Regions from separate parts of the Kurthia sp. FSL E2-0154 genome, predicted to be linked through region 3. Evidence: predicted binding sites of a transcription regulator. Region 3 holds the regulator's gene; each other region holds the start of a gene.
What was found. Region 3 encodes LexA, which represses DNA repair genes until DNA is damaged. Its sites were predicted from a motif close to CGAACATATGTTCG; they were not measured.
Positions count from the first base shown of each region.

Region 1: MHB75_RS08405 (carbohydrate kinase) is a predicted target of LexA. The motif match lies at 1,595-1,608, and genes of this name have one in related genera.
Region 2: uvrB (excinuclease ABC subunit UvrB) is a predicted target of LexA. The motif match lies at 1,415-1,428, and genes of this name have one in related genera.

Region 1 is NZ_JBBOPO010000001.1:1,716,886-1,720,174, forward strand. It holds gene MHB75_RS08400 (pseudouridine-5'-phosphate glycosidase) at 1-429, opposite strand, end outside; gene MHB75_RS08405 (carbohydrate kinase) at 432-1,529, opposite strand; TPP riboswitch at 1,679-1,778, shown strand; gene MHB75_RS08410 (3-oxoacyl-ACP reductase) at 1,890-2,642, shown strand; gene MHB75_RS08415 (NtaA/DmoA family FMN-dependent monooxygenase) at 2,674-3,289, shown strand, end outside.
Region 2 is NZ_JBBOPO010000001.1:158,398-161,686, forward strand. It holds one part of gene prfB (peptide chain release factor 2) at 1-256, shown strand, start outside; gene MHB75_RS00660 (competence protein ComK) at 305-874, opposite strand; gene MHB75_RS00665 (IDEAL domain-containing protein) at 1,104-1,352, shown strand; gene uvrB (excinuclease ABC subunit UvrB) at 1,485-3,289, shown strand, end outside.
Region 3 is NZ_JBBOPO010000001.1:539,911-543,199, forward strand. It holds gene MHB75_RS02540 (bifunctional metallophosphatase/5'-nucleotidase) at 1-761, opposite strand, end outside; gene lexA (transcriptional repressor LexA) at 1,066-1,713, opposite strand; gene yneA (cell division suppressor protein YneA) at 1,874-2,176, shown strand; gene MHB75_RS02555 (YneB family resolvase-like protein) at 2,176-2,835, shown strand; gene MHB75_RS02560 (DUF896 domain-containing protein) at 2,976-3,212, shown strand.

The DNA of each region.
Region 1 (3,289 bases), 1.2 Mb from region 3:
TAAGTCAGCTGAAATATCCATTGTTGTTTCTGCGCCGCGGTGAACGCCACCAATACCACCTGTTACGAATAACTCGATTCCTGCTAATTCAGCTGCAATCATTGTTGCCGCTACTGTTGTTGCACCGATTTTTTTCGTTGCGATTAAGTATGGAATATCACGACGAGAAGCTTTTGCTACATTATCCGCATTACCGAACATTTCTAATTCTTCATCTGATAAACCGATTTTGATTTTACCGTCGATAATTGCGATTGTTGCTGGAACTGCACCATATTCACGAATGATTTGTTCTACTTCACGTGCTGTTTGTACATTTTGTGGGTAGGGCATACCGTGTGAGATAATTGTTGATTCCAATGCAACGATAGCTTTACCAGCGTCCATTCCTTCTTGTACTTCTTTTGATAATTCGATGTATTGTTTCATAATTAATCCTCCAGTTCTTGTTCTAACGATTGTTTTGTTAATTCAGGACGTACAGTAAACTTAGATTCAAGCGTATTTTTCGCATTGATTAATCCTGCTTGAATCGTCTGTTCAAATGTGTACTTCTCTAACCAAGCATGTACAACTGCTGAGACGAATGCATCTCCTGCGCCTGTAACATCCTCAATTTGATTTGCTGCTCGTGCTTCAAAATGTGTTGGCATCAAGTTCTTGTTTGCAGCATAAACTCCCTTTGCGCCAGCTGTAATTACGACATTTTCTACGCCCATCTGAGCGATTTCTTGAATTGCTTGTAAATAATCTGCTTCTGATGTAATCGTACGATTTGTTAATGTTTCGGCTTCATCTGTATTACAGATGAACCATGTAACGCCTTCTAATGTTGTTGGCATACGGTTCATCTTTGGAGAAGATACCGGCACAATAATAAGAGGTACTTCTCTCGTTACTGCAAATTGTTGAATATAATCAACTGTTTCTTTCGGACAATTCAAATCAACTATAATTGCCTGAGCAGTTGATAAAACATGTTCATGCTTCATTAGAATTTGTGGTGTTAATGCATCATAGACGTCCATATTCGCTGTTGCCATAACCAATTCGCCTTGTTCATCCATAATGGCTGTGTAAGAACCTGTTGAACATTGTTCCAACTGCTCGACTTCTTCTAAATGAATAAAAGCATTCGAAGCTGCAACAATTGCTTGCCAATCAGAATCTTTTCCAGCAGTCGTCAGTAAACTCACTTGATGTCCAAGTCTTCCCAAGTTTTCAGCAATATTTCGCGCTACGCCGCCTACACTTTCTGTAGATGTTACAGGATTTGATGTCCCCATCTGAACCTGTCCCTTCAAATGAAGTTTTCGGTCCATATTGGCTCCACCAATACATATAATTTTGTTTTCTTTTGGCAACACATACGCTCTCCCTATAATTTTACCCTTTTTCACTAACCCCGATATTAAGTTAGCTAGAGCCGGTCTCGACATTTCTAATTTTTCAGCCATCTCTTGTTGCTGCATAAACGGGTTTTCCTTAATGAGTTGAATCAGTGCTTGTTCTCTCTCCGTCAATGTCATCACCCTAAGTTTTATTTGTTTACATCATAAACAAAATTAAGTTATATGTCAAATGTTTATAAAAACAAACTTTTGTTTATTATCGTTATAAATAATAAACAAATTTGACAATATAAACCTTATAAGTTAGTATTCAATGTAACTTAATAGGTCTACACTAGGGGTGTTATTTAACTGAGATGAGTCCTACTCAAACCCTTTGAACCTGAACTAGTTAATACTAGCGTAGGAAAGTGTCAATTCTATACATACTGAAAAAAGTCTATACTTTTTTGTTATGCAATGATTTGTTATACACAACTTTCCTACGAAGGTTGTGTATTTTTTTAAGTTAAAATAAATTAAGAGGAGTTGTTTTGAATGAAAAAAACAGTAGTAGTCACAGGTGGGAGTAGAGGGTTAGGTGCAGTTATTGTCAAAACACTTGCACAACAAGATTTTCAAGTTGTCATTAATTATTATCAAAGTAAAGAAGCTGCTGAAAAATTAGTAGCTGAAATTGGTGAAGACAAAGCGATTGCTATTCAAGCTAATGTAACGAATCGACAAGAAGTCGATCAATTAATGAACATGGCAACAGAACACTTTGGTCAAATAGACGCTGTTGTAAATAATGCATTAATCGACTTTAAATTTGATCCGATTAAACAAAAATCTTTCAAAGACCTTTCTTGGGATGATTATCAAAAACAGCTGGATGGTACGTTAAAAGCGGCATTCAATACAAGCCAGAGTGTAATTCCGCAATTTATTGAAAGAAAAAATGGTAGCATTATTAGTATTGGTACTAATTTATTTCAAAATCCTGTCGTACCCTACCATGAATACACAACTGCTAAAGCAGCTTTGATTGGTTTCACACGTAATCTCGCTTCAGAATTAGGCGTTTATGGCATCCGAGCAAATGTTGTTTCAGGAGGTCTTTTAAAAACAACAGATGCCAGTGCTGTTACAACACCTGAAGTATTCGATTTAATCTCTCAATCTACACCTTTAAGAAAAGTAACCACACCACAAGATGTTGCCAATATGGTAGCGTATCTATGTTCCGAAAAAGCACATGGAATTACAGGACAGAACTTTACAGTAGATGGTGGTTTAACAATGAACTAATCTCTATCCAAAATAAATCGAGGTGTAAATCATGTTAAAAACTACAGAAAAACAGTTACATATAGGTGTTTTACTATATGGTTGTGGTCATCATCAAGCAGCTTGGCTAATGGACAATTCACGCATTGAGGATATTGGAAGTATCTCTTATTATCAAGAATTAGCTCAACTAGCGGAAAAAGGATTGTTAGACGCTGTATTTTTTGCAGATCATCATGCTTTTCCAGCAAATGATGCACAAGTCATGCCTGCATTTTGGTTTGATCCACTAATTAACTTAACAGCTATTTCTCAAGTAACCCATCATATTGGTTTAGTTGCCACTATTTCAAGTACTTTTTCTAATCCCTATACAGCTTCTAGACAGCTATTAAGTTTAGATCATCTTACCGAAGGGCGCGTAGGTTGGAATCTCGTTACATCAATGAGTGACAATGAAGCTCGTAATCATAGTATGGAGGCATTACCACCCCATAATCAACGCTATGAAAAAGCTGAAGAGTTTTCGATACTTATGGATCAGCTATTTTTATCTTGGGATGCTTGCGATTTCGTCCATAATCGTGAAGAAAATAAAATCATCAATACTTCAAATATTCACTCTTTTAATCACAGTGGTCATTATTTCCAAGTTGCAGGTCCTTCTA
Region 2 (3,289 bases), 380 kb from region 3:
AAACCGTGAAAAAGCGATGAACATGCTTCAAGCGAAATTATATCAATTAAAAGTAGAAGAACAACAGGCAGAAGTAGATGAAATTCGTGGTGAGCAAAAGGAAATTGGTTGGAGTAGCCAAATTCGTTCGTATGTATTCCACCCGTATTCAATGGTAAAAGATCACCGTACAAATGCTGAGACAGGGAATGTACAAGCAGTAATGGACGGCGATTTAGATTTATTCATCAATGCATATTTACGTTCGTTAATTTAATAAATGAGAGATAAAGAATCCTGATGTCTATCGGCGATTCTTTATTTTTTAATCTAATCGTTTTAAGTTATTGGAATCGATGAATACCACATGATTTTCAGAAATCGGTTCAGGCATTAAATCTTTTAATAAACGATAATTTCTTTTTAAAAACATCGCACGTGTAAGTTGTGTTTGTAATGTAGCGGTTGAGACATTTGTTTTAAAGAATGGACGGATTTGATTATCTAAATGAACAACGCAGTCCACTTTAGAATTTACATCGCAATTTAAAATGGCATGATGTGCGAGCCACATGGTGTAGGGACGATCAGGAGAAAGGGTAGGAATTAAAATATAAGGTTGTTCAGTTGTTCCAAGTACGATAGGAAGTTTATTTGTAGCTTTAGTAATCGTGCGTGAAAAACGCAATGCTTCATCTAATGATGTCCCAAAAAGAAAGCAACATTTTCGAATGACGCGTTTAATAGAAGATTGAATGAGATATTCACGTTGTTTTTCAAGTACATATGTAAATCGTTGTTGATTGTTTTTAGAAATGACTGGTTCAAGAACTTGGATTGTATCATTAAATCGAAAATCTTCTAAAAGAATAACAGGTAGACGATCTTTTATCATATTTGACACTCCTTTTTCTTTTGTTTAACAAAAACCAATTAATGGAATTTGTTAAATTGATTATATTTGATTTAGTAGGTATAAGCAACGACATTTAGACAAAAGTGGCGTTTTTAGAAAACGGGCTATTTCTATAAAGTCAGATAATTTTGAAATAAATAGTTTCTTTTAGTTGATTTTTTGAATCTTTTTCGCATATAATAGCAAAAAGGTATTCGAGGTGATGAAGATGGAATATCGTTACTCACAGCAGAACTCTCCAAACAATGAACAGCCACTTAGTCAAGGGTTACAAGGTCAAGACTTATTGAACGATTTGTACATGGATATGTTTTTACAACATCTTCTAGCAGACCAACAAATTCGCTTACTTCGTGAAGCAATTGATGTCGCGTTAGACGAAAGAGATAAAGAAGCCTTTAAACGATTTACAAAAGAATTAATTCAATTACAAGACACTTTGATTGATGAAGAATAAATGATGACATAGGATTTCTATTAGGGGTAACTTAATAGAAATCTTATTTTTGTTCCAATTAAGAAACGTATGTTCGTAAAAGGGTTTGAGATATGTTAAAATAGAAGAATGAGAAAATGAGGAGGCAGCCGCATGTCACATGATTTTGATTTACAAGCGCCCTATCAACCAGGTGGTGACCAGCCACAAGCGATTGCAGAATTAGTGGAGGGTGTTAAAGCAGGGAAAAAACATCAAACATTACTTGGTGCAACAGGTACAGGTAAAACGTTTACGATTTCAAATGTGATTCAAGAAGTGAAAAAACCAACACTTGTTATTGCACATAATAAAACATTAGCAGGACAATTATATAGTGAGTTTAAAGAGTTCTTCCCGAATAATGCGGTTGAATATTTCGTTAGTTATTATGACTATTATCAACCAGAAGCCTATGTACCACAGACGGATACATTCATTGAAAAAGATGCGAGTATTAATGATGAAATTGATAAATTACGTCACTCTGCTACTTCGGCTCTTTTTGAAAGACAAGATGTAATTATCATCGCTTCTGTATCATGTATTTATGGTTTAGGTAATCCGGAAGAATACGAAGAGATGGTCGTATCGCTTCGTACAGGCATGGAGATTGAGCGCAATCAATTACTGCGTAAATTAGTAGATATTCAATATGATCGCAATGATTTAAACTTCATTCGCGGTACTTTTCGTGTGCGCGGCGATGTAGTCGAAATTTTCCCAGCATCGCGTGATGAGCATTGTCTTCGTGTTGAATTTTTCGGTGACGAAATTGACCGTATTCGAGAGGTGGATGCATTAACAGGTGAAGTATTAGGTGACCGTGAACATGTTGCGATCTTCCCAGCATCCCACTTCGTTACACGAGAAGAAAAAATGAAAGTAGCGATTGAAAATATCGAAGCAGAATTAAAAGAACGCTTAGAAGTGCTTCGTGAAGAAGGAAAGTTACTTGAAGCACAGCGCTTAGAACAGCGTACTAATTATGATTTAGAGATGATGCGTGAGATGGGCTTTACATCAGGAATCGAAAACTATTCACGCCATTTAACGCTTCGTGAAGCAGGTGCAACACCTTATACGCTGCTCGACTATTTACCAGAAGATTTCTTACTTGTAGTAGATGAAAGTCACGTAACATTGCCGCAAATTCGCGGAATGTACAATGGTGACCAAGCACGTAAAGGTGTGTTAGTAGATCACGGTTTCCGTTTACCCTCAGCACTTGATAACCGTCCATTAACATTTGAGGAGTTTGAAAAACACATTCATAATGCGATTTTCGTTTCAGCAACGCCAGGACCATATGAATTAGAACATACACCTGAAATGGTAGAACAAATTATTCGTCCAACAGGATTGGTTGACCCTGTCATTGAAGTGCGTCCAATTGAAGGGCAAATTGATGACTTAATTGACGAGATTCAAGCGCGTATCGCAAAAAATGAGCGTGTGTTAATTACGACACTTACGAAGAAAATGTCCGAAGATTTAACAGATTATTTAAAAGAGATGGGCATTAAAGTAAACTATCTACACTCTGAAATTAAGACGTTGGAGCGAATCGAGATTATTCGTGAATTACGTATGGGCGTATTTGATGTTCTTGTCGGAATTAACTTATTACGAGAAGGTTTGGATATTCCAGAAGTCTCGCTTGTTGCGATTTTAGATGCTGATAAAGAAGGATTCTTACGTTCAGAACGTTCACTTGTTCAAACAATTGGACGTGCGGCGCGTAACGCGAATGGGCATGTCATTATGTATGCAGATCGTATGACCGATTCAATGCAAAAAGCCATTGATGAAACGGAACGTCGTCGTACCATTCAGCTTGCCTATAACGAAAAACATGGTATTGTACCACAAACGATTCGTAAAGAAATTCGCGATGTGATTCGTGCAACAACAGCGGC
Region 3 (3,289 bases):
TGTTTACGTAATTCTTTTGTATATTTTGCAACAGCTTGTCCAGGGTCCACTACATCGATATCTTTTGTATGTTGTGCTAAAACGACTTCTTTAATACGTGGTGTTACAATGCCGATGAAGCCGACTTTTACACCGCCGATTGTTTTAACTGTATAAGGTTTGAAGCCTTTAACTAATTTTTTTGTCTTTTTATCAACTACATTTGCTGAAAGAATCTCCATTTTAGAAGTTGTTTGTTTATAATCTTCTACGAATTCATAGTTTTGTGTTACACCTTTGATGGGTTTTTTACCTTTCCAAATACGTTGGAATTCGTCTAAACCTTCATCGAATTCATGGTTTCCAAGTGCACCAATCGAGAAATTCATTGCATTTAAAATATTCATTGTTGGTTCATCTTGTAAAAGACTTGAGATAGCAGGAGAGCCACCTACTGTATCACCAGCATGAATTGAAAGTGAATTAGAAGTTGTTGATTTCAACTTATTTGCTTTTGCAAAAGCAGCTTTTTCTTGTTCGAAGTTATACGCTAAAGAAGCCATCCCACCGACTGGCGTACCTACATTATCTTTTTTGTTATTCCCATCAATATAACCGTGTAAGTCGTTCATACTTAAAAGTTGTACAGGGATTTTTTTCTCTACTACTTTTTTACTTGTTGTTTTAGCTGTTGCATTGATTCCTGCACCGAAAGAAAATGGTACGGCAGTTAGTAATGCAGCAACGCTTAATGAAGTAATAATCTTCGATTTAAACATCATTTCGCCACCCCTTAAAATAAAATTGTTTCCTCCTAAATATAAGAATTACATCCTGAAATAGCAATATATTATTGAATTATTCGATTTAACAGAAAATATAGTTTTTTTAGATATTGTTATAAAAATACAATTTGTATAAATATAAAATAAGCTAAAAGTAATAAGTCAGACATTAGACGTTAGTCATTTGAACATATGCTAGCAAGTAAGTGATTAAGATGTCTATAGTAAAAAAATAAATCTAAACAAAATAAAAACTAGTAATGAATGTAAAAAAAAACATTCTTTACTAGTTGAAATTTATTTAAAATGAATGAATATTTCTGTATAGACCAACTACTTTACCTAAAATCGATACGTTTTGAACAATAATTGGTTCCATTGAAGAATTCTCAGGTTGCAAACGGTAATAACCGTCTTCTTTATAGAAACGTTTTACCGTTGCTTCGTCGTCTTCAGTCATTGCCACAACGATCTCACCGTTATTTGCAGAAGACTGTTGTTTCACAATGACATAGTCACCATCTAGAATACCTGCTTCAATCATCGACTCACCCATAATTTCTAGCATAAAAATATGGTCATCAGATGTACCATATGTATGTGGAATTGGGAAGTACTCTTCAATATTTTCAATTGCTGTGATGGGCATACCTGCTGTTACTTTACCAAGAAGTGGAACATGCATCACACCTTGTTTTGTAGCCGTAGTCGATTCAAAAGGATTTAAAATTTCAATTGCACGAGGTTTCGTTTTATCGCGACGGATATAACCCTTACTTTCTAAACGTTCTAAATGTCCGTGTACAGTTGAACTAGAAGCTAATCCAACAGCCAACCCAATCTCGCGTACAGAAGGCGGATAACCCTTACTTTGTACTTCCTCTTTAATAAAATTTAAAATCGCTTCTTGACGCTTTGAAAGTTTTGTTTTTTTCAATGCAGTGTTCACAACCTTCACCTCAACTTCCTACTATATTTTGTATTTTGAGTATAACATCGTAGAAAATCAAATGCAAACAATTGTTCTGAAAAAACCGTTGACAAAAACAAGTGTTCGAGTTTATGATGGGAACAAACATTCTAGTAAAAAGTTGGAAGGGGAAATTCAGATGAAGTGGATCAAAAATAATGTGATGGTGATTTGTTTTTCGGTAGTTGTATTATTGTTTGTTGGTAATGTTGTACGTGATACAATAGCGAAGACGCATGTAACTGAAATTCGAATTACAGAAGGTGATACATTATGGTCTTTAGCTCAAAAATATAGCGGAGATATGAAACCACAAAAATGGATGAACCAAGTTATTAATCAAAACAATTTAGTTGATGGGCAAATTATGGCGGGAGAGAAATTAACCGTACCGATTACGAATCATGAATTACAACAAATAGAATTAGCGAGTGATCAATAATGAAATTTAAAAAAGCTGTAGCTTACTGTCGCGTAAGTACAGAAAAAGAAACGCAGAACCAGTCTTTAGAAAGACAAAAAATTGAATTAACTGCCTATGCTAAAGAAAAAGGGTACACATTAGATTGTATTTTTGAAGACCGCCATAGTGGTTATGATATTGAGCGTGAAGGATTATTAGAATTGTTAGATTTCTTAAAACAATATCCGCAATCTGCTCTATTTATTCAAGATGAGACACGTATTGGACGCGGGAATGGTCGAATGGCTGTTTTACATCTTTTACAAAAATACGATACAACGATTTACTCTATGTCATCAGATGGTGAAATGAAACTAAACGATATGGATTCGATGTTACTGGAGATTTTAGCGATTGTAGAGGAGTACCAACGCAAAATACATAATGCAAAAATCAAACGAGGAATGCGTCGTGCTGTTGAAAATGGCTATCGTCCAGAATTAAATATTAGTAATCGTGGTAATCCAGAAGGACGCGAAAGAATTGATGTGCCGCTTGATCAAATTGTTGCATTAAGAAAAAAGGGGCTTACTTATGAAGAAATAGCTGCCACGTTAAAAATTGCTGGTTTTCATGTGAGTAAAGCAACTGTACATCGTCGTTATACAGAGTATGTACAAGAACAACAAAATCAATAGAATTTTTTCTCTAAAATGTCTTTTTAAGTTTTTAAATCGTTATTTTTAAGCTTTTTTCAGGATTTTTGAGCTGAATACTTGCTAAATTGCTGTATTTTTCATACCTTTAATGTAGTGACTAGGTCGAAAGGATGAAAATTATGCTATCAAAAGAAAAACTAGCGCGTATTAGTGAATTATCAAAAAAGAAAAAAGCAGGTACATTGACTGTTGAAGAAGCAAAAGAACAGACGACACTGCGCCAAGAATATTTAGATACATTCCGTAAAACAATGCGTAATACAATCGAAAACGTTCGTATTTTCGATCCAAATGGTGAAGAAGTAACGCCAGAGAAAATTCGTGAAAAGCAAAAAACAAACGGACGTCTAAACTAATAAACTAACAAGTAAAAACGCACACAATTATGACGAAAATCCACAATTGTGTGCGTTTTTTCATGGATAATCGTCTA